DNA from 2 places in the Vallicoccus soli genome. Region 2 is predicted to be linked to the other one. Evidence: riboswitches for the same ligand, from Rfam matches in the RefSeq annotation. Region 2 holds a riboswitch; the other holds the start of a gene.

Region 1 (8,621 bases), on a different contig from region 2:
GCGCTGCGGGTCGAGGTGCAGGCCGTCGCGGTCGAAGGCGGCGCCGAGGGTGCCGTCGAGGGCGAGCGCCTCGGGGGACCCCTCACGCAGGGCGCCGTCCGCCCCCACCAGCCACACCCGGTCCGCGAGGCGCAGCGCGAGCTCCAGGTCGTGCGTCGACAGCACGACGACGAGGTCCCGCTCGGCGGCGAGGCGGCGCAGCAGGGCGAGCAGCGACACCCGCGCCGGCACGTCGAGGAACGCGGTCGGCTCGTCGAGCAGCAGCAGCCCCGGCTCCTGGGCGAGCGCCCGCGCGGTGAGCACCCGCTGGCGCTCGCCGTCGGACAGCTCGGCGAAGCGCCGGCCCGCCAGGCCCGCCGCGCCCACGGCGTCCAGCGCCCAGCCGACGGCCTCGTCGTCCTGCGGGCGCAGCCGCGCGCCCCAGGGCAGGTGCGGCGTGCGCCCCAGCGCCGCGACGTCCCGCGCCGTGAGCAGGCCGGGCTCGACGCGCTCGGTCAGCACCACGCCGACCCGCCGCGCGCGCTCCGGGCCGGGCAGCGCGAGCAGGTCCTCGCCGTCGAGCAGCGCCCGCCCGCCGAGCGCGGGCTGCAGGCCGGCGAGGGTGCGCAGCAGGGTCGACTTGCCGGAGCCGTTGGGCCCGAGCACCGCTGTGAGGGTGCCCCTCAGGGCCGCCGCGGACAGGGCGGTGGACACCGGGCGGCCGCGGCGGCCGCCGTACCCGGTGGTGAGCCCGTCGAGCACCAGCCCGCTCACAGCGCCACCCGGCTGCGCAGCAGGACGGCCACGACGACCGGCGCCCCGACGAACGACGTCACCGCGTTGAGCGGCAGCACCGTCCCGGACCCCGGGGCCTGCGACACGACGGCGCACACCAGCGCCAGCACCGCGCCGAGCACCGCGCACCCCGGCAGCAGCACCCGGTGCCCCGACGTCCCGAACGCCCGCCGGGCCAGGTGGGGCACCGCCAGCCCGAGGAACGCGACCGGCCCGCAGAACGCCGTCGTCGCGCCGGCCAGCAGGGACGCCGAGAGCAGCGTGAGGAGGCGGGTGCGGCGCACGTCGACGCCCATGGTCCGGGCGTACGCCTCGCCGAGCAGCAGCGCGTCGAGGGCGCGGGCGGACGCGGCGGCGGCCGCGAGCCCCGCGACGACGCACGGCGCGAGCACGCGCAGGTCCGACCAGGTCGTCGCGGAGAACGACCCGAGCCCCCACAGCAGGAACTGCTGCGCCCGCTCCGGCTCGGTCCACACCAGCAGCACCGACAGCGCCGCGGTGCTCGCCGAGCCCACCATGACCCCGACGAGCAGCAGCGTCACCGCCGAGCGGGCCCACCGGGCCAGCAGGAGCACCAGCGCGAGCACGAGCGCCGAGCCCAGCGCCGCAGCCACGACCACGCCGACGCGCCCCGCGCCCGCCAGCCCCGCCGCGAAGCCCGCCCCGGAGCCGCCCGCGCCCACGACGACGAGGCCCACGCCCAGGGAGGCGCCGGAGGAGACGCCCAGGACGTACGGCTCGGCGAGCGGGTTGCGGAACAGCGTCTGCAGCTGCAGGCCCGCCACCCCGAGCGCCGAGCCCGCGAGCACCGCCGTCAGAGCCCGCGGCACCCGCAGCGTGCCGACCACCGTCGACCACCGCGGGTCCTCGGGCGCGGCGCCCACCAGCACCCGCGCGGTCTCGCCGAGCGGCACCCGTACGGGCCCCAGCGCGACCGCCGCCACCAGGGCGGCGGCCAGCGCCACCAGCAGGCCCGCCCCGACCAGGACCGGGCGGCGGTTCACCCCTGCGGCACCGGGCGGTAGAACGTCGTCCCGTGCTCGGGCAGCAGCTCGGGGTGCAGCACGTGCACGAGGTCGGCGAGCACGAGGTCCGGCCGGGCCACGCCGCGCTCGTAGAAGTCGCTGCCGCCGCCGGGGCCCACGACCTTCGCCGACGTCCACAGCCCGCCGTCGCGCAGCGCGGCCAGCTCGGCGTAGCGCGGGTCGGCCGCCAGGGCGTCCGCCGTGGTCGCCCAGTCGTCGGTGACGAGCCACACGGGCGCGTCGCCCGCCTCGGCCACGACCTCCTCCAGGGGCACGGGCAGGCTGCCGGTGCTCGGGTCGTCCGCCCAGGCGGTCGTCCCGCCGGCGTCGGCGAGCAGCCGCGAGAGGTACGAGCCGCCTCCGGGGACGTACCAGGTGCCCTCGTAGGTGCTGCCCGGCAGCACCTCGACCGGCTCGGCGCCCTCGGCGAGCGCGCGGGTCCCCTCGTACGCGTCCTTGACCCGCTCGTACGCCTGGGCGGCCTCCTCCTGGCGGCCGGTCAGCGCGCCGAACACCTTGACCCACTCGGCGCGCCCCAGCGGCGTGGGCTCGAGCCACTCGCTGTCGGCGAGCACGGGGACGCCCGCCTCGCGAAGGACCGGGTACGCCGCGTCGTCGTAGCCGCCGGTGACGAGCACGTCCGGGTCGGCCGCGACGACGGACTCGGTGTCGACGGTGCCGCCCGCGGCGTACGCGGTGGTGGTGCCGGCCTCGAGGCGCTCGTTGACCGCGGGGCTCGTGACCAGCCCGCCGTCCGCGACGCCGGTGAGGACGCCGAGCGCTCCGACCTCCTCGAGCATCGGCAGGTGGGTCGTCGAGGCGGAGTAGAGGCTGCGCACCGGCACCTCGATGCGCGGGGCGTCGGCGAGGTCGCCCGTGAGCTCGGGGTCCGGGGCCCCGCAGCGCACGAGGACGTACGACTCGGGGGAGCCGCCCGGGTACGGCTGCTCCACGGTGAGGACCTGGTAGCTGCGCTCGTCCGAGAGCGTGAAGCCCTCGGCGTCCTGCACCCCGCCGGTGTCGGGGACGTAGTCCGCCGCGGGGTCGAAGTCGCCGATGCAGCGCTCGGCCGGCGGCGCGGCCGCGGTCGAGGGGGGCCCGTCCCCGCCGCAGCCGGCGAGGAGGAGGGCGCCCGCGGCGAGGGCCGCGGGCAGGGCACGACGGGTGGTGCGCACGGTGGCTCGGCCACCTCTCTGGGGGAGATCCGCCCCGCTGGGAGGTCGCGATGACGTGAGTCTCCTGGCTCCCGGATCGCCGCTCGCCCCGGCCTTCCCGCCCTGGTGGGCCGTGGCCGTCGCGGGGCTCGCTCCCCGGTCACAGTGGCGGGACCGCGCCGGGATCGCACCGGCTTCCTCTGTCCGCCATCGCCTGACGCACCAGTGCACCACGGACCGGTGGCCCGCCGCCGACCGGGGTCCCCGGCGGGGCGTGCGGCGCGGCGCCGCGGGGTAGCGCAGGACCCAGGACGGGGCCGGGAGAGGCCCCGCAGGAGCACCGGGAGACCGGGGACACGGAGGTCGGCATGGGACTGCTCGGCAAGCTGCTCACGGGTGCGGCCGTCGCGCGCGGCGCGCAGGGCGCGCGGAGGCGGTCGGCGGGCGGCCGCGCCGCGGGTCGCTCGGGCGGCGGGCTGCTCGGCAGCCTGCTGGGCGGCGCCGCCGCCCAGGGGCGCCGCCCGGCGCGCCGGCGCCGGCTGGGCTGAGCGCCGGGCCGCCCGGCGCCGAGCCGGAGCGGCCGGGCGCCCGACGGACGAGGCACGACGCACGACGCACGACGAGGCCCGGACCCCCGACGGGGTCCGGGCCTCGTGGCGCGCGGCCTACGGCCGGACGGCGCCCAGCTGCCGCAGCGCCGCGCCCGCCAGCGCCGCGCGGGCCTCGTCGCTCGCCAGCTGCTCCAGCCCGAAGCCGAGCAGGACCGTGTCCTCCGTGGCGATCGCCGCGGTGATGCCGCCGAGGCCGAGCGAGAGCTCGAAGTCGCGGGTGTTCGCCGGGCTGCCCTCGGGCTCCCCGGGGACGGTCCAGGGGGCGAGCCCGTCCTCGAAGCCCGCCTCCTGCTGCTCGCCGCCCGCCGTGACGAGCCGCGTGTCGTCGACGATCACCCCGGCGCCGCCGGTGAAGGGGTCGGTGACGTAGGAGACCGTCACCTCCACCGCGCCGCCCGCGTACGCCGACAGGTCGAACCGCAGGTCCTGCCAGCCGTCGGAGGACCCGGTGAGCGAGTTCCACGCACCGCTCGTCCCCGTGGCGGTGCAGGGGTCGCCCGGGGTGAGGTAGCGCAGCAGCGCCGGGTGCTCCTCGAGGAGGAAGCCGGCCTCGCACTCGGTCGGCACCGCGCTCGAGGTGGCCCCGCCCGCCTCGGGCAGGGTCGTCCAGTCCTCCCCGCCGGGCGTGCGCGCCTCGACGACCACGTGGTCGTAGCCCTCCTCGGTGTCCCACGACAGCTGCGCGGCGAAGGCCGGTGCGTCGGCCGCGGTGAGCCCGGTGAGGTCGTACGTGCGGGTCAGGCGCATCCAGCTGTCGTCCGCGTGCTCCGCCGCCGCGCCCTGGCGCCCCTCGACGGGCAGGAACGGGCCGGACGCGCCGACGTACTCCGCCGCCGGGGTGCTCGGGCCGAACCACGGGTGCGTCGCCGGGTCGAGGACCTCGCTGAGCGGGGTGAAGGCGCCGACCTCGTCGACCGGGTTGGCCACGGTCGCCGGGCCGCCGAAGTCCGCGGCCAGCCCGGCGAGCGCACCGGCGGTGCCGGCGACGCCGTCCGCCTCCGCGATCGCGGTCCTCGCGTACGCCCCGAGGTAGTACTGGGAGAAGTCGTCGGCGAGCAGCAGGCAGTCCGCGGTCGGGTCGACGGTCACGGCGCACGGCTCCTCGGGCCGCCCGTCGAGGCCGTAGTAGATGCCGCCGAGCGAGCTGCCGAGGATGCCGTAGTACGCCGCCGTCTCGCCGGCGTGCACGAGCTTGCCGCCCTCGTTGAGGAAGTCGCGGACGGCGATCGTGAGGTACTGCTGGCGCTCGGCGACGGACGCGTCGGGCAGCTGCGCCGAGCCGTACTCGGTGAGCTCGTCCTCCGGGTCCTGGGTCAGGCGGTTGTCGCCCAGGTACCAGAGCACCGTCCCGTAGTGGCCGAGCACGCCCAGGTGGTGCGGGACGCCCTGCGCGTCGACGTCCCACGTGTCGGCCCCGACCCCGTTGGCGGCCAGCGCGTCGAGGTGCGCCTGGAGGTGCTTGGGGGCGGTGACCTCGTCGGGGTACGTGGGGTTGACGCCGGTGTAGTCCTCGTTGGCCACGACGAGCACGTCGTTGCGGGAAGCGTTCTCCACGGTGTACGTGAACCGCTCGCTGCGGGACAGCCCGCGCTCGCGGCCCTCGAACCACACGGTCACCCGGTCGCCCTCGCGGGCGCCGCGCACCACCCCGCGCAGCTCCGCGTAGTAGTCGTCGTTCTCGTCGCCGTAGCGCTCGCCGCCGCGCCACTCGCGCACCGGCACCCGGTAGACGGGGCCGCGCCCGTTGACCCGGTAGCGCATCACGACGTCGCGCAGCGCGCGCTTCGCGGTCACCGCGACCGGCTGCCGCGTGCCGTACGAGACCTCGAAGGCGTCCACGACGAAGTCCGGCGTGTCGATCCCGGTCACCGACACCGGGTCGTCGGGGTCCGCGGCGCTGCGCGCCACGGCCAGCGCGAACGGGACGTTCTTCTCGTACTCGGCCTGGATCAGGGCCTCGTCGTCCGGGAAGTTGAACACGCTCTGGCAGTCGTCCGGGTCCCACGCGTCGTCCGGGTCCACCGCCGACGCGCTCTGGCAGGTGGCCATCTCCGGGGTGAAGCCGAGCGTGCCGTACGCCTCCTGCACGTGCGTGTCGGTGTCGCCGTTGGTCGTGTAGAGCTCGGCGGAGATGTCGGGGTCGTAGCCCGGCACGGCCGGGTCGTCGTCGTCGCCGACCATCGCCTGGTAGAGCACGTCGTCCGGGGTCGGCGTCGCGACCTGCCAGCCCACGCCGTGCAGGAGCAGCTCCGCCGCGGAGTGGTAGTTGACGAGGAACTCGGGGGTGATGCGGGCGAAGAGCCGGTTGAGCGACTGGGTCTCCGGCTCCGAGCCCGGGGACGGCCCCCGGTACGTGTCGCTGGCCGGGTTCGGCGACGAGCCCTCGTCGTCGTACCCCCACTTGGTCTCGAAGTTGCGGTTGAGGTCGACGCCGTCCCCGACGGTCGTCACGCCGTTCTCGTCGTTGTCGCGCAGGTTCTTGCGCCACAGGCGGTTGCCCTCGGTGAAGGTGAAGTCGTAGCCGTCGGGGTTGCCCACCGGGATGAACCAGAGCTCGTTGGTGTCGACGAGCCGGCGCAGCGAGCGGTCGGTGGCGTAGCCGTCGAGCACGTCGTCGAGCAGCCGGCGGACCATCTCCGGGGTGATCCACTCCCGGGCGTGCTGGGCCCCGAGGTAGACCGTCGCCGGCCGGGAGCCGTCGCGGACCGCGCGGGCCCCCTTGGTCACCTTGACCGCGAGGATCGGCTTGCCCTGCACCGTGCGCCCGATGGTCACGAGCTCCGCGATGCCGGGGTGCGCCCGGGCCTGCGCCCGCAGCTCCTCGGCGAGCCCGCCCGGCCCGGAGTAGGGCCGGAACACCCCGTCGCCCGCGGCGGCGAGGGTGCGCGCCGCCCCGCGGTCGGCCGCCGTCGCGTCGAGGTCCACGCCCGCGCGCTCGAGGCCGCGGGCCTGGGCGCCGGTGAGCACGACCTCGACCCGCGCGCGGCCGCCCTCCAGCGGCGCGACGGAGAGGTCGTGCGGGTCCACCCCCAGGGCGCGGATGCGCGCCAGGCCCGCGAGGTCGGTCTCGCCCCGGTAGGCCTGCAGGCGGTCGCCCGCGTCCGCCGCGCTGGCCGCGGCGGGGGAGCGGGTCGGCGGCGCGGCGCCGGCGGACGGGGCGACGCCGAGCAGGGCGGCGAGGACGGCGGCTGCGGTGGCGAGGGCTGGGACGCGCACGGGGTCTCCGGTTGCTGGTGCGGACCGAGAGCCGCAGCGTCCTCGCGCCCGCGGGGGCCGTCAAGGGACCGGTGAGCGTTTTCAGCGGGTTCGGCAGGGAAGGTCCGTGCGACGGGGTACGACGCAGCGTGATCGGCGGGAGGCGGCATGGCGGGCGGGGACGGCGGCGGGGACAGCGTCGACGCGCAGGAGCGGGACGAGGCCTGGGACGCTTTCCGCGAGGCCGTGACCATGACGCCGAAGCAGCTCGAGGACTGGCTCGCGACGGAGGAGTCGCAGTCGGTCGGCGTGACCTCCGGCGGCGACAAGAAGACCGGCAGCGGCGGGGGCGAGTCCAAGGGCCACGAGTCCGGCCGGCTCATCGTCGAGATCCTGCGCAAGGGCAAGGGGTCCCTGGACGGTGACGACGTGGCGCAGATGAAGCGCGTGACGGCGTACGTCCACCGGCACCTGGCGCAGGGCCCGCCCAAGGGCGACGTCGAGCACTCTCGGTGGCGCTACAGCCTCATGAACTGGGGCCACGACCCCCTGCGCGACTGACGCAGGGGGCCGCGGCCCCGGGGACGTGGCGGTGCGGCTAGTGGCGCTCGAACTCCGAGGCCATCCGCGCCTGCTCCTCCAGCACGTCGGAGATCCGGGCCTGCACCGCGTCGAGCTGGCCGATGATCTCGCTCGTGCGGCCGATGCCGGTCGACACCGAGCCGCTGCTCGACTGGATGCCGGCGATCTGGTCCGCCACGCGGCCGGTCGCCTCGGCCGTCTCGCGGGCGAGGTCCTTGACCTCGCCGGCGACGACCGCGAACCCGCGGCCCACCTCACCGGCCCGCGCGGCCTCGATGGTGGCGTTGAGGGCGAGCAGGTTCGTCTGGTCCGCGATGCCGGAGATGATCTTGATGACGTCGCCGATCGCCTCGGACGCCTGCACGAGCGCGTCGACCGCACCGGTCATCGTGCGCGCCTGGTCGACGGCCTCGTCGGCCACCCGGCCGGCGTCCGTCGTCGCGGCCCGCAGCCGGTCGACGGTGTCGAGCAGCGCGCGCGCCGTGCGGGTGTCCGCCTCGGACCGGCGCATGATGTCGAGCCGCTGCGACACCAGCTGCTGCACCATGCGCAGCGCGTTGGCCCGCGAGTCGGAGAGCTCGATGAACTCCGTGGTGAAGAAGTCCATCGTGCCGAGCACCCGGTCGCCGCTCATGATCGGCAGGCAGACGCCGGAGCGGACGCCCGCGCGGCGCGCCGCGGGGGCGCGCACGCAGTCGGTGACCTCGGCCAGGTCGCGGACGAACACCAGGTCGCGGCGCGCCCAGGCGCGCCCCGACAGGCCCACGCCCTCGGCGAAGCTGGCGGAGAGGGTGACCCGGCGGAACTCCTCGCCGGCCGAGCCCGACTCGACCTGGAACCGCAGGACGTCCTGCTCCTCGTCGTGCGCCCAGAAGGAGCCGTAGGCCCAGCCGAAGGCCGAGCGGACCGTGTCGAGCGCGACGCGCAGCGCGGCGTCGGGGTCGGCGGCCGCGCTGACGGCGGTGATGACCTTCGTCACGGCGAGCCGGTCCTCGGCGACCTGGCGCACCTCGGCGGCGTTGAGCGCGGACAGGCGCGCGTGCGCGGTGATGCGCCCGATGGCCTCCCACTTCTCCGCGCGCACGCCGAAGAACGGCAGGTCGCCCTTGGCGTAGAACTCCTGGACCGCGACGACCCGCCCGTCCTGCAGGACGGGGATGCAGCAGCCGCCGCTCATGCCCTCGGTCAGCGCGGCCTCCCAGCGCTGGCACGAGACGCCCGGGCCGCGCTCGCCGTCGACGACCACCACGGGGCGCCGGGCGCGGACCGCGGCGCCGAGC
Region 2 (8,621 bases):
CCCCGGCGCGGGCGAAGGCGAGCGCCACCGACGAGACCGCGGGCAGCACCGCCGGCGCGTGGCCCCGCGCGCGCAGGGCGCGCAGCACGCCGAACCAGCCGGGGTCGCCGGAGGCGAGGACCACGACGTCGCCCCCGGCGGCGGCCTCGGCGTCGACCGCGTCGAGCGCGCCCGCGAGGTCGCCCATCGCGACGGTGCGCCCGGCGACCGGCCCCACGGCCTCGAGGTGGCGGCGCCCGCCGACGACGAGCGCGGCGCCGGCGAGCGCCTGCGCGGCGGCGGGCGCCAGCGCGCCCCCGTCGAGGCCGACGACGGTGATCACGCGGCGCCCGCCCAGTCCGCGCGGGTCGCGCCGACCACGCGACGGCCGGTGAAGTCGACCATCGCGACCTCGGCCGCCACCTCGCCCTCCGCGGCGCGCACGAGGACCTCCTGCACCCGCCGGCACAGCTCGTCGCCGGCCGCGCGCAGCAGGCCGGCGCGCTCCCAGATCTCGTACGCGTGCCGCCCGGTGTTCGCCGCCGCCACCTCGGCCGCCAGCGCCGCGTCGCCGCCGGCGGCGCGGGTGACGTCGCCGAGCAGGCCGAGGTCGACCTTGCTGCGCGTGTAGTGGGTCATGAGGACGCCCGCCGCGAGCTTCGCGAGCTTGCCGGCCATGCCGACGAACACGACCTCGCCGACCCCGACCTCGCGGGCGCGCCGCAGGGCCGCCCCGGTGAAGTCGCCCACCTCGACGAAGGACACCTCGGGCAGGTGCGGCAGCAGCGCCATGGCGCCCTTCTCGGTGCGCCCGCCGGTGCAGAGCACGACGGTGCCGACGCCCTGGGCGCCCATGACCGACACGGCCTGCTCGACGGACGCGCGCCAGGACGCGGTGGAGAAGGGGCGGACGACGCCGGTCGTGCCGAGCACGGAGATGCCGCCGAGGATGCCGAGCCGGGCGTTGGTGGTGCGCCGGGCCATGACCTCGCCCTCGGGCACCGAGACGACGACCCGGAGCCCGCCCTCGGGCAGCGCCTCGCGCACGGCCTGCACGATCATCCGGCGCGGCACCTCGTTGATGGCCGGGCCGCCGACCTCCAGCCCGAGCCCGGGCTTGGTGACCACGCCGACCCCGACGCCGCCGTCGAGCTCCACGCCGTCGCCGGCGCCGCGGGTCACGGTGGCCGTGAGGTGGGCGCCGTCGGTGACGTCGGGGTCGTCGCCCGCGTCCTTGACGACGACGGCGGTGGCGCGGCGGGGGTCGTACGTGCAGGAGTCCACCGCGAAGGTGACCCGCCGCCCGCTCGGGAGCGCGACCTCGACGACCTCCTGGGGCTCCTGGTCGCGCAGTGCGGTGGCGGCGGCCTTGGCCGCGGCGGACGCGCAGGTGCCGGTGGTCCAGCCGGTGCGCAGCGCCCGGGGGCGCACCTTCATGGTGCGCGGGAGGTCGGGCTCGCGGATCGGCGGCAGCTCGGGGGGCCCGCTCACGTGGCGCCCTCGGCCCGGAGCCGGCGGCGCGCCTCCCGGTCCGCCTTGCGGAAGCCGTGGAAGTGCCCCGGGTGGTAGAGGTGGCTGCGGGTGCCGCCCGCGCCGAGCGCGGGGCCGACGAGGAAGAGCGTGTGCTTCCAGAGCCGGTGCGCCTTGACCGTCTCCTCGAGCGTCCCGACGGTGCAGGTGACGACGAGCTCGTCCGGCCAGGTCGCCTGGTACGCCACGACGACGGGCGTGTCCTCGGCGTAGCCGCCCTCGAGCAGCTCCTCCTGCAGCTGGCCGGACCGCGCCGCCGACAGGAACAGCGCCATCGTGGTGCCGTGGCGGGCGAGCTCGCGGACCTCCTCGCCGGGCGGCATCGGGGTCTTGCCGCCGCCGAGGCGGGTGAGGATGACCGACTGGGCGACCTCGGGGATCGTGAGCTCGCGCTGGGCGATCGCCGCGACGGCGGAGAAGGCGGACACCCCGGGGACGACCTCGGTGTCCAGGCCCAGGTCGCGGCACCGGTCGAGCTGCTCCTGCACGGCGCCCCACAGCGCCGGGTCGCCGGAGTGGATGCGGGCCACGCGCAGGCCCTCCGCGGCCGCGCGCTCGTAGAGCGGCAGCACGCCCTCCATCGGCAGCTGCGCGGAGTCGACGACCTCGGCGCCCTCGCGCACGTGCTGCAGGACGTCCTCGTGGACCAGGCTCGCCGCCCAGACCACGACGTCGGCCTCGGCGATCGCGCGCGCGGCGCGGAAGGTCAGCAGGTCGGCCGCGCCGGGGCCCGCCCCCACGAAGGTGACCTTGCCCCTGGTGGTGCTCACAGCTTCCCGCCCCTCGTCGTGCGCCGTGCCGGGACGACCAGGGTGGAGAGGTACGGCGCGGGGCCGTCCACCTCCGCCGCCGGCCGCACGTCCTCCTCGGGCAGCCCGAGCGCCGCGCCGTGCACTGCGCCGTCGAGCCTCCCGGTGCGTCGCAGCACCTCGAGCAGCTCCGGCAGGTGCCGGCCGCCCTTGTACGCCACCACGGTGTCGAAGCGCCGCAGCGCCTCCTCGAAGGCGCCGACGCCCGCCGTGATGGGCATGAGCGCGAGCGACTCGGTGCCCTCGCAGAGCACGGTGCCGCTGCGCGCCGCGAGGTCCTGCATCGCCGTGATGCCGGGGACCGTCTCGACGACGAGGTCCTCGACCCGCCCGCGCACCGACGCCGCGAGGTAGGCGAACGTCGAGTAGACGTTGGGGTCGCCGATCGTGGCGAACGCGACGGTCCGGGCGCCGTCGTGGAAAGCGCGTGCCACCGTGTCGGCCGCCGCGTCCCACGCGGCCGCGCGCCGCGGCGTCACCCCGCCCCGGTCGTCGAGGGCGAAGACGCAGCGCTGCACGCGGTCGTGGTCGACGTGCGCGCGGACCGTCGCCTCGGCGCGGCCGGTGACGTCGTCGCCCATGACCGGGACGACGACGAGGTCCGCCTCCCGCAGGACGCGGACGGCCCTCACGGTCACGAGCTCGGGGTCGCCCGGGCCGGTGCCCACCCCGACGAGGGTGCTCATGCCGGCACCGCCGTGCGGGCCGCGGCCGCGACGAAGCGGGCCGCCATCTCGGGCCGGCCGGCCCAGTGCAGGTGGAGGTACGAGGCGTGGACGCCGCCCCGCACGAAGCCGTCGGTGCCGCCGCGCCAGGCCCAGGCGGGCTCGGGGCTCGCCGGGTCGACGGCGGTGCGGTGGAACTCGTGGCCACGGACCCGGGTGCCGACGTCGGCCAGCACGCTCGGCACGCCGGCCACCGCCTCGCGGTAGCCCAGGGTGAGGCGCGGGGTCATCCGCGCGCTGGTGCCGAGGACGCCGCACATCGGCAGGCCGTCGAGGTCGTCGGCGAGGTAGAGCAGGCCGGCGCACTCGGCGGCGACCGGCGCCCCGGAGGCGGCCAGCCGCGCGACGTCGGCCCGGAGCCCGGCGTTGTCGGACAGCGCTTGCCCGTAGACCTCGGGGAAGCCGCCGCCGATGACCAGGCCCGCCGCGCCCTCTGGCAGCCGCTCGTCGGCCAGCGGGTCGACCGTGACGACGCGGGCGCCGGCGGCGTGCAGCAGCTCGGCGGTCTCGGCGTACGAGAACGTGAAGGCCGGGCCGGCCGCCACCGCGACCACCGGCTCCGCACGAGCACGGCCGAGGTCCTCGCGGTCATCGTGCGCGGACGGTGCGGCGGCGAGGGCGTCGTACGGGTCCCAGGCGGGCCCGGGCAGGTCGGGGGCGGAGCGGGCGAGGGCGAGCACGGCGTCGAGGTCGAGCGACGCGGCGACGACCTCGCCGAGGGCCCGCACGGTCGCCAGGGCCTCGGCCGAGCGCTCGGCGGCCGGGACGAGCCCGAGGTGGCGCGACGGGGTGGCGAGGGCGTCGTGCCGGCGCAGGACGCCGAGCACCGGCACGCCGGTGTCCTCGAGCGCCTCGCGCAGGATCCGCTCGTGCCGGTCCGACCCCACCCGGTTGAGGACGACGCCGCCCACGCGCACCGAGGTGTCGTACGTGGTGAAGCCGTGCACCAGGGCTGCGACGCTGCGGCCCTGCGCCGCGGCGTCGACGACGAGCAGGACGGGGGCGCGCAGCAGCCCGGCGACGTGCGCCGTCGAGGCGAAGGCCCCGTGGCCGGCGGCGCCGTCGTGCAGGCCCATGACGCCCTCGACGACCGCGACGTCCGCGCCGGCGGCCCCGTGCAGGAGCAGCGGCGCGATGCGCTCCTCCCCCACGAGCCACGGGTCGAGGTTGCGCCCGGGCCGGCCCGCGGCGAGCGCGTGGTAGCCGGGGTCGATGTAGTCGGGGCCGACCTTGTGCGGCGACACCGCCAGCCCCCGCTGCGCGAGGGCGCGCAGCAGGCCGGTGGCCACGCTCGTCTTGCCGTGCCCGCTCGCGGGCGCGGCGACGACGACGCGGGGCAGGCTCACCACTCGATCCCCCGCTGGCCCTTCTGGCCCGCGTCCATCGGGTGCTTGACCTTCGTCATCTCGACCACGAGGTCCGCGGCGTCCACGAGCCGCGGGTCCGCGCCGCGGCCGGTGATGACGACGTGCTGCTGCCCGGGACGGGAGGCGAGGGTGGCGACGACGTCGTCGACGTCGACCCAGCCCCACTTCATCGGGTAGGTGAACTCGTCGAGCACGTAGAACCGGTAGGTCTGCGCGGCGAGGTCGCGCTTGACCTGCTCCCAGCCCTCGCGGGCGTCCGCGGCGTGGTCGGACTCGGTGCCCGGGCGCTGGATCCAGGACCAGCCCTCGCCCATCTTGTGCCAGGTGACCGGGGCGCCCTCGCCGGTCTGCTCGTGCACGCGCCCCAGCGCCCGCAGCGCGGACTCCTCGCCGACCTTCCACTTGGCGCTCTTGACGAACTGGAACACCCCGACCGGCCAGCCCTGGTTCCACGCGCGCAGCGCGAGGCCGAAGGCGGCGGTCGACTTGCCCTTCATCTCGCCGGTGTGGACGACCACGAGCGGGCGGTTGCGCCGCTGGCGGGTCGTGAGGCCGTCGTCGGGGACGGTGCTCGGCTGGCCCTGCGGCATCAGGCGGCCCTCCTCGGGGTCGTCGGGCCCGTCGGCCTCGTCGTGGTCGCGCGGACGGTGGCGGCGAGGGCGTCGGCGCCGAGCTCCTCGAGGCGTACGAGGTCCGCCTCCAGCACCGCCGCGAGGTCGCCGGCCATGCCGAGGCGGACCGGGCCGGACTCGCAGTCGACGACGACCGCGCTCGTGCCGGTCGCGGCGAGCAGCCCGGCGGCGCGGTGGGCGGCCGGCACCCCGCCGCTCGTCGCGCGCCCGTCGGTGACCAGCACGAGCAGGGGGCGCCGGCGCGGGTCGCGCAGCCGCTCGACCCGCAGCACCTCGTGGGCGCGCAGCAGGCCCGCCGCCACCGGGGTGCGACCGCCGGTCGGCAGGGCGCCGAGGCGGGCCGCGGCCGCGTCCACCGACGAGGTCGGCGGCAGCGCCACCTCGGCCCCGTCCCCGCGGAACGTCACCAGCCCCACCTTGTCGCGCCGCTGGTACGCGTCGAGCAGCAGGCTCAGCACCGCGCCCTTGACCGCGGTCATGCGCGAGCGGGCGGCCATCGAGCCGCTGGCGTCGACGACGAAGAGCACGAGGTTGCCCTCGCGCCCGACCCGCCGGGCCTCGCGCAGGTCCTCGCCGCGCAGCCGCAGCCGGCCGCCGTCGGCCCGCCCGCGGGCGCGCTGGTGCGGGGCCGCGGCCAGCACCGTCGCGGGCAGGTGGATGCCGCGGGCCCGGCCCCGCGGGCGCCGGCTGCCCACCAGCGCGCCGGTGTCGCCGAGCGCGCGCGAGCGGCGCCCGGCGGGCCCGCTGCCCAGGCCGCGGGCCTCGAGCCGGCGGACGCGGTACGCCTCCCCCGCCTGCGCCGTGACCGGCTCGCGGCGGGGGGCGTGGTCGCCGCCGGGGGGCGGGGCGCTCTGCGCGCCCGCCGGGCCGCCGGCCTCGGGGACGCCCGCCTCGGGGACGCCGCCCTCGGGACCGGGGCCCTCGGGACCGGGACCGCCGCCGTCGGGACCGCCGTCGGGGCCGCCGTCGGGGCCGCCGTCGGGGCCGCCGTCGGGGTCGGTCGGGTCCTCCGGGCCGTCCTCGGGCGCCCCGTCGGCGAGCGCCTGCTCGAGCTGGTCCTCGTCGAGCCCGGGGGCGTCGAACGGGTTGCGGCGGCGCCGGTGCGGCAGGGCGAGCCGGGCGGCGACCCGTACGTCCTCCGCCGTCACCTCGACCCCGCCGCGCCAGGCGGCGTGCGCCAGGGCGGCGCGGGCGGTGACGAGGTCCGCGCGCAGCCCGTCCACGTCGAAGGAGGCGCACACGGCCGCGACCTGGCGCAGCGCGGCGTCGGACAGGAGGACCCCGGGCAGCCGGCGCCGCGCCTCGGCGATGCGCCCGGCGAGCGCGCGCTCCTCCTCGGCGAACCGCCCGGTGAACGCGGCGGGGTCGTCGTCGTGGGCGAGGCGGCGGCGCACCACCTCGGCGCGCAGGCCGGTCTCGCGCGGCGCCGCGACCTCGACCGTGAGGCCGAACCGGTCGAGCAGCTGCGGGCGCAGCTCGCCCTCCTCCGGGTTCATGGTGCCGACGAGGAGGAAGCGCGCGGCGTGGCGGACCGAGACGCCCTCGCGCTCGACGTACGAGGTCCCGAGGGCCGCTGCGTCGAGCAGCAGGTCGACGAGATGGTCCTGCAGGAGGTTGACCTCGTCGACGTAGAGGACGCCGCGGTGGGCGGCGGCGAGCAGGCCGGGCTCGTACGCCGCGACGCCCTCGCCGAGGGCCCGCTCGAGGTCGAGGGAGCCGACGAGGCGGTCCTCGCTGGCGCCGACGGGCAGCTCGACGAGCCGGGCCGGGCGGGTGGCGGCGGGCGCGCCGGCCGGGTGCGGGCCGTCGGGGCAGGCCGGGTCGGGCGCGGCGGGGTCGCAGGAGAAGCGGCAGCCCTCGACGACGGCGACGGGCGGCAGGACGGCGGCGAGCGCGCGCACGGTCGTCGACTTGGCCGTGCCCTTCTCGCCCCGCACGAGCACCCCTCCCACCGCGGGCGACACCGCGTTGAGGACGAGGGCGAGGCGCAGGTCGTCCATGCCGACGACGGCGGAGAACGGGTACGTCACGGGGCGGGCCGGGTGGTGGCCGCGGGCGGGCGTGCGCAGGTCATGCGGGTCCTTCCCCCGGGTCCGCGCCCGGAGCAGGTCGGCGCGACGGCGGGAGTCTCCTGGCTCCCGGATCGGCGCCCTCCCCCGGCCTTCCCGCCGCGGTGCGGCAGTGGCCGTGCGCGGGGTCGGGCTCCCCGGTGACAGTGGCGGGACCGCGCCGGACTCGCACCGGCTTCCTCCACTGCCGTCGCAGTGCAGGGGCCATCCTGCGCCCTGGGCGAGCACCGGTCAAAGCAGCGGCGCGGCGCCTCACGCGCGGTGGTGGGCCCCGGCCTGCTGGCGCGCCCACCAGCCGAGCGCCGCCGTCACGGCGGCGGCCCACCCGAGCACCGCCGGCACCGGTACCGGGGCCGCGACCAGCTGCGGGACCAGCAGGACCGGCGCGAGCCCGGCCAGCGCCGCGAGCGGGGCGCGCCACGTCCAGGCCAGGACGCGCAGCGGCCCGACGCTGCCCGCGCCGGTGTCCGGCCCCAGGAAGAGGTGCGGGGGCACCGGCCCGCGGCAGGCGGAGACGAGCGCCGCGAGGACGAGCGCGGGCAGGCCGAGGACGAGCAGCCAGGCGCCCTGGGCGGCGCCGCCCAGGGCCGTGAGGACCCCGGCGGCCAGGGCGCCGCCGGCGGTGAGCGCGAGGGCGGGCACCTCGCCGTGGCGCAGCACGAGGGTCCGGAACCGCAGCGGCAGCACGCGGGAGCGGGTGGTGTCGTCGGCCTCCAGGCGCGCGCCCTCCACGAGCTGCGCGGCGGCGCCGTAGCCGGCGAGCAGCGCCCCCAGCAGCAGGACGGCGCGCGCGGCGCCCGTCGCGGCGGAGGAGACCTCGACGAGGCCCAGGGCCGTCGCGAGCAGCACGGCCGCCCAGGCCGGGCGCGCCGGGTCGCGGCGCCAGCCGACGAGGGTCCGCCACGCGACCGCGAGCCGGGCGCGCCGCGGCGGCGCCGGCAGCCGGCGGGCCGGCACCCCGTCCGCGGTGCGCGTGAGCTGGCGCGCCAGGCGCAGGTCGAGCACCGTCGCGGCGGCGACGACGTCGTCGACCGCGCGGGCCCGCCGGCGCAGGGCCGCCGACGGCACGCCCCCGGCGGCCCGGTCCCCGAGGACGGCCGCTGCCGCCGCGGCGGCCGCGAGCAGCGCGAGGCCCAGCGGCCAGCCGGGGACCCCCGCCCCGGCGCTGAGCACGAGCGGCTGCGCGGCCCACCCCCAGGGCCCCGACCACAGCAGCACGGCGCCGACGGGCCCGGGCACGGAGCCGGCGGCCGTCGCCGCGGCGAGGCCGCCCAGGGCGACGGCGACCCAGCGCAGCCGCAGCGCCGCGGGCGGCACCCGGTCGCGCTGCGCGGCGAGGCCGGCGGCGGCGGCCAGCGCGCCCAGCGCCGCACCGGCGCCGGCCGCGGGCAGCAGGGTCCAGCCGAGCGCCCCCACGCAGACCACGCGCAGCACGAAGGCCGCGGCCGCGGCGAGCGCGGCGCCCAGGGCGGCGTACAGGGCCACCGCCAGGCGCCAGCGGGGGCGCAGG

Evidence for each region. Region 2 has a riboswitch for cobalamin ahead of D5H78_RS18105 (magnesium chelatase subunit D family protein). Riboswitches for the same ligand answer to the same signal wherever they lie in the genome.
Region 1: another riboswitch for cobalamin. It lies ahead of D5H78_RS09005 (ABC transporter substrate-binding protein); the one in region 2 lies ahead of D5H78_RS18105 (magnesium chelatase subunit D family protein).

What each region holds. Positions count from the first base shown of each region.
Region 1 covers NZ_QZEZ01000003.1:165,146-173,766, reverse strand. Annotated here, with positions in the region: gene D5H78_RS09015 (ABC transporter ATP-binding protein) at 1-753, opposite strand, end outside; gene D5H78_RS09010 (FecCD family ABC transporter permease) at 750-1,778, opposite strand; gene D5H78_RS09005 (ABC transporter substrate-binding protein) at 1,775-2,974, opposite strand; cobalamin riboswitch at 3,012-3,193, opposite strand; gene D5H78_RS09000 (hypothetical protein) at 3,322-3,501, shown strand; gene D5H78_RS08995 (M14 family metallopeptidase) at 3,619-6,780, opposite strand; gene D5H78_RS08990 (DUF3140 domain-containing protein) at 6,928-7,320, shown strand; gene D5H78_RS20260 (methyl-accepting chemotaxis protein) at 7,358-8,621, opposite strand, start outside.
Region 2 covers NZ_QZEZ01000012.1:24,459-33,079, forward strand. Annotated here, with positions in the region: gene cbiE (precorrin-6y C5,15-methyltransferase (decarboxylating) subunit CbiE) at 1-322, opposite strand, end outside; gene D5H78_RS18080 (cobalt-precorrin-5B (C(1))-methyltransferase) at 319-1,416, opposite strand; gene cobM (precorrin-4 C(11)-methyltransferase) at 1,467-2,279, opposite strand; gene cobI (precorrin-2 C(20)-methyltransferase) at 2,276-3,004, opposite strand; gene D5H78_RS18095 (cobyrinic acid a,c-diamide synthase CobB) at 3,001-4,389, opposite strand; gene cobO (cob(I)yrinic acid a,c-diamide adenosyltransferase) at 4,386-5,000, opposite strand; gene D5H78_RS18105 (magnesium chelatase subunit D family protein) at 5,000-7,042, opposite strand; cobalamin riboswitch at 7,168-7,292, opposite strand; gene D5H78_RS18110 (DUF6297 family protein) at 7,364-8,621, opposite strand, start outside.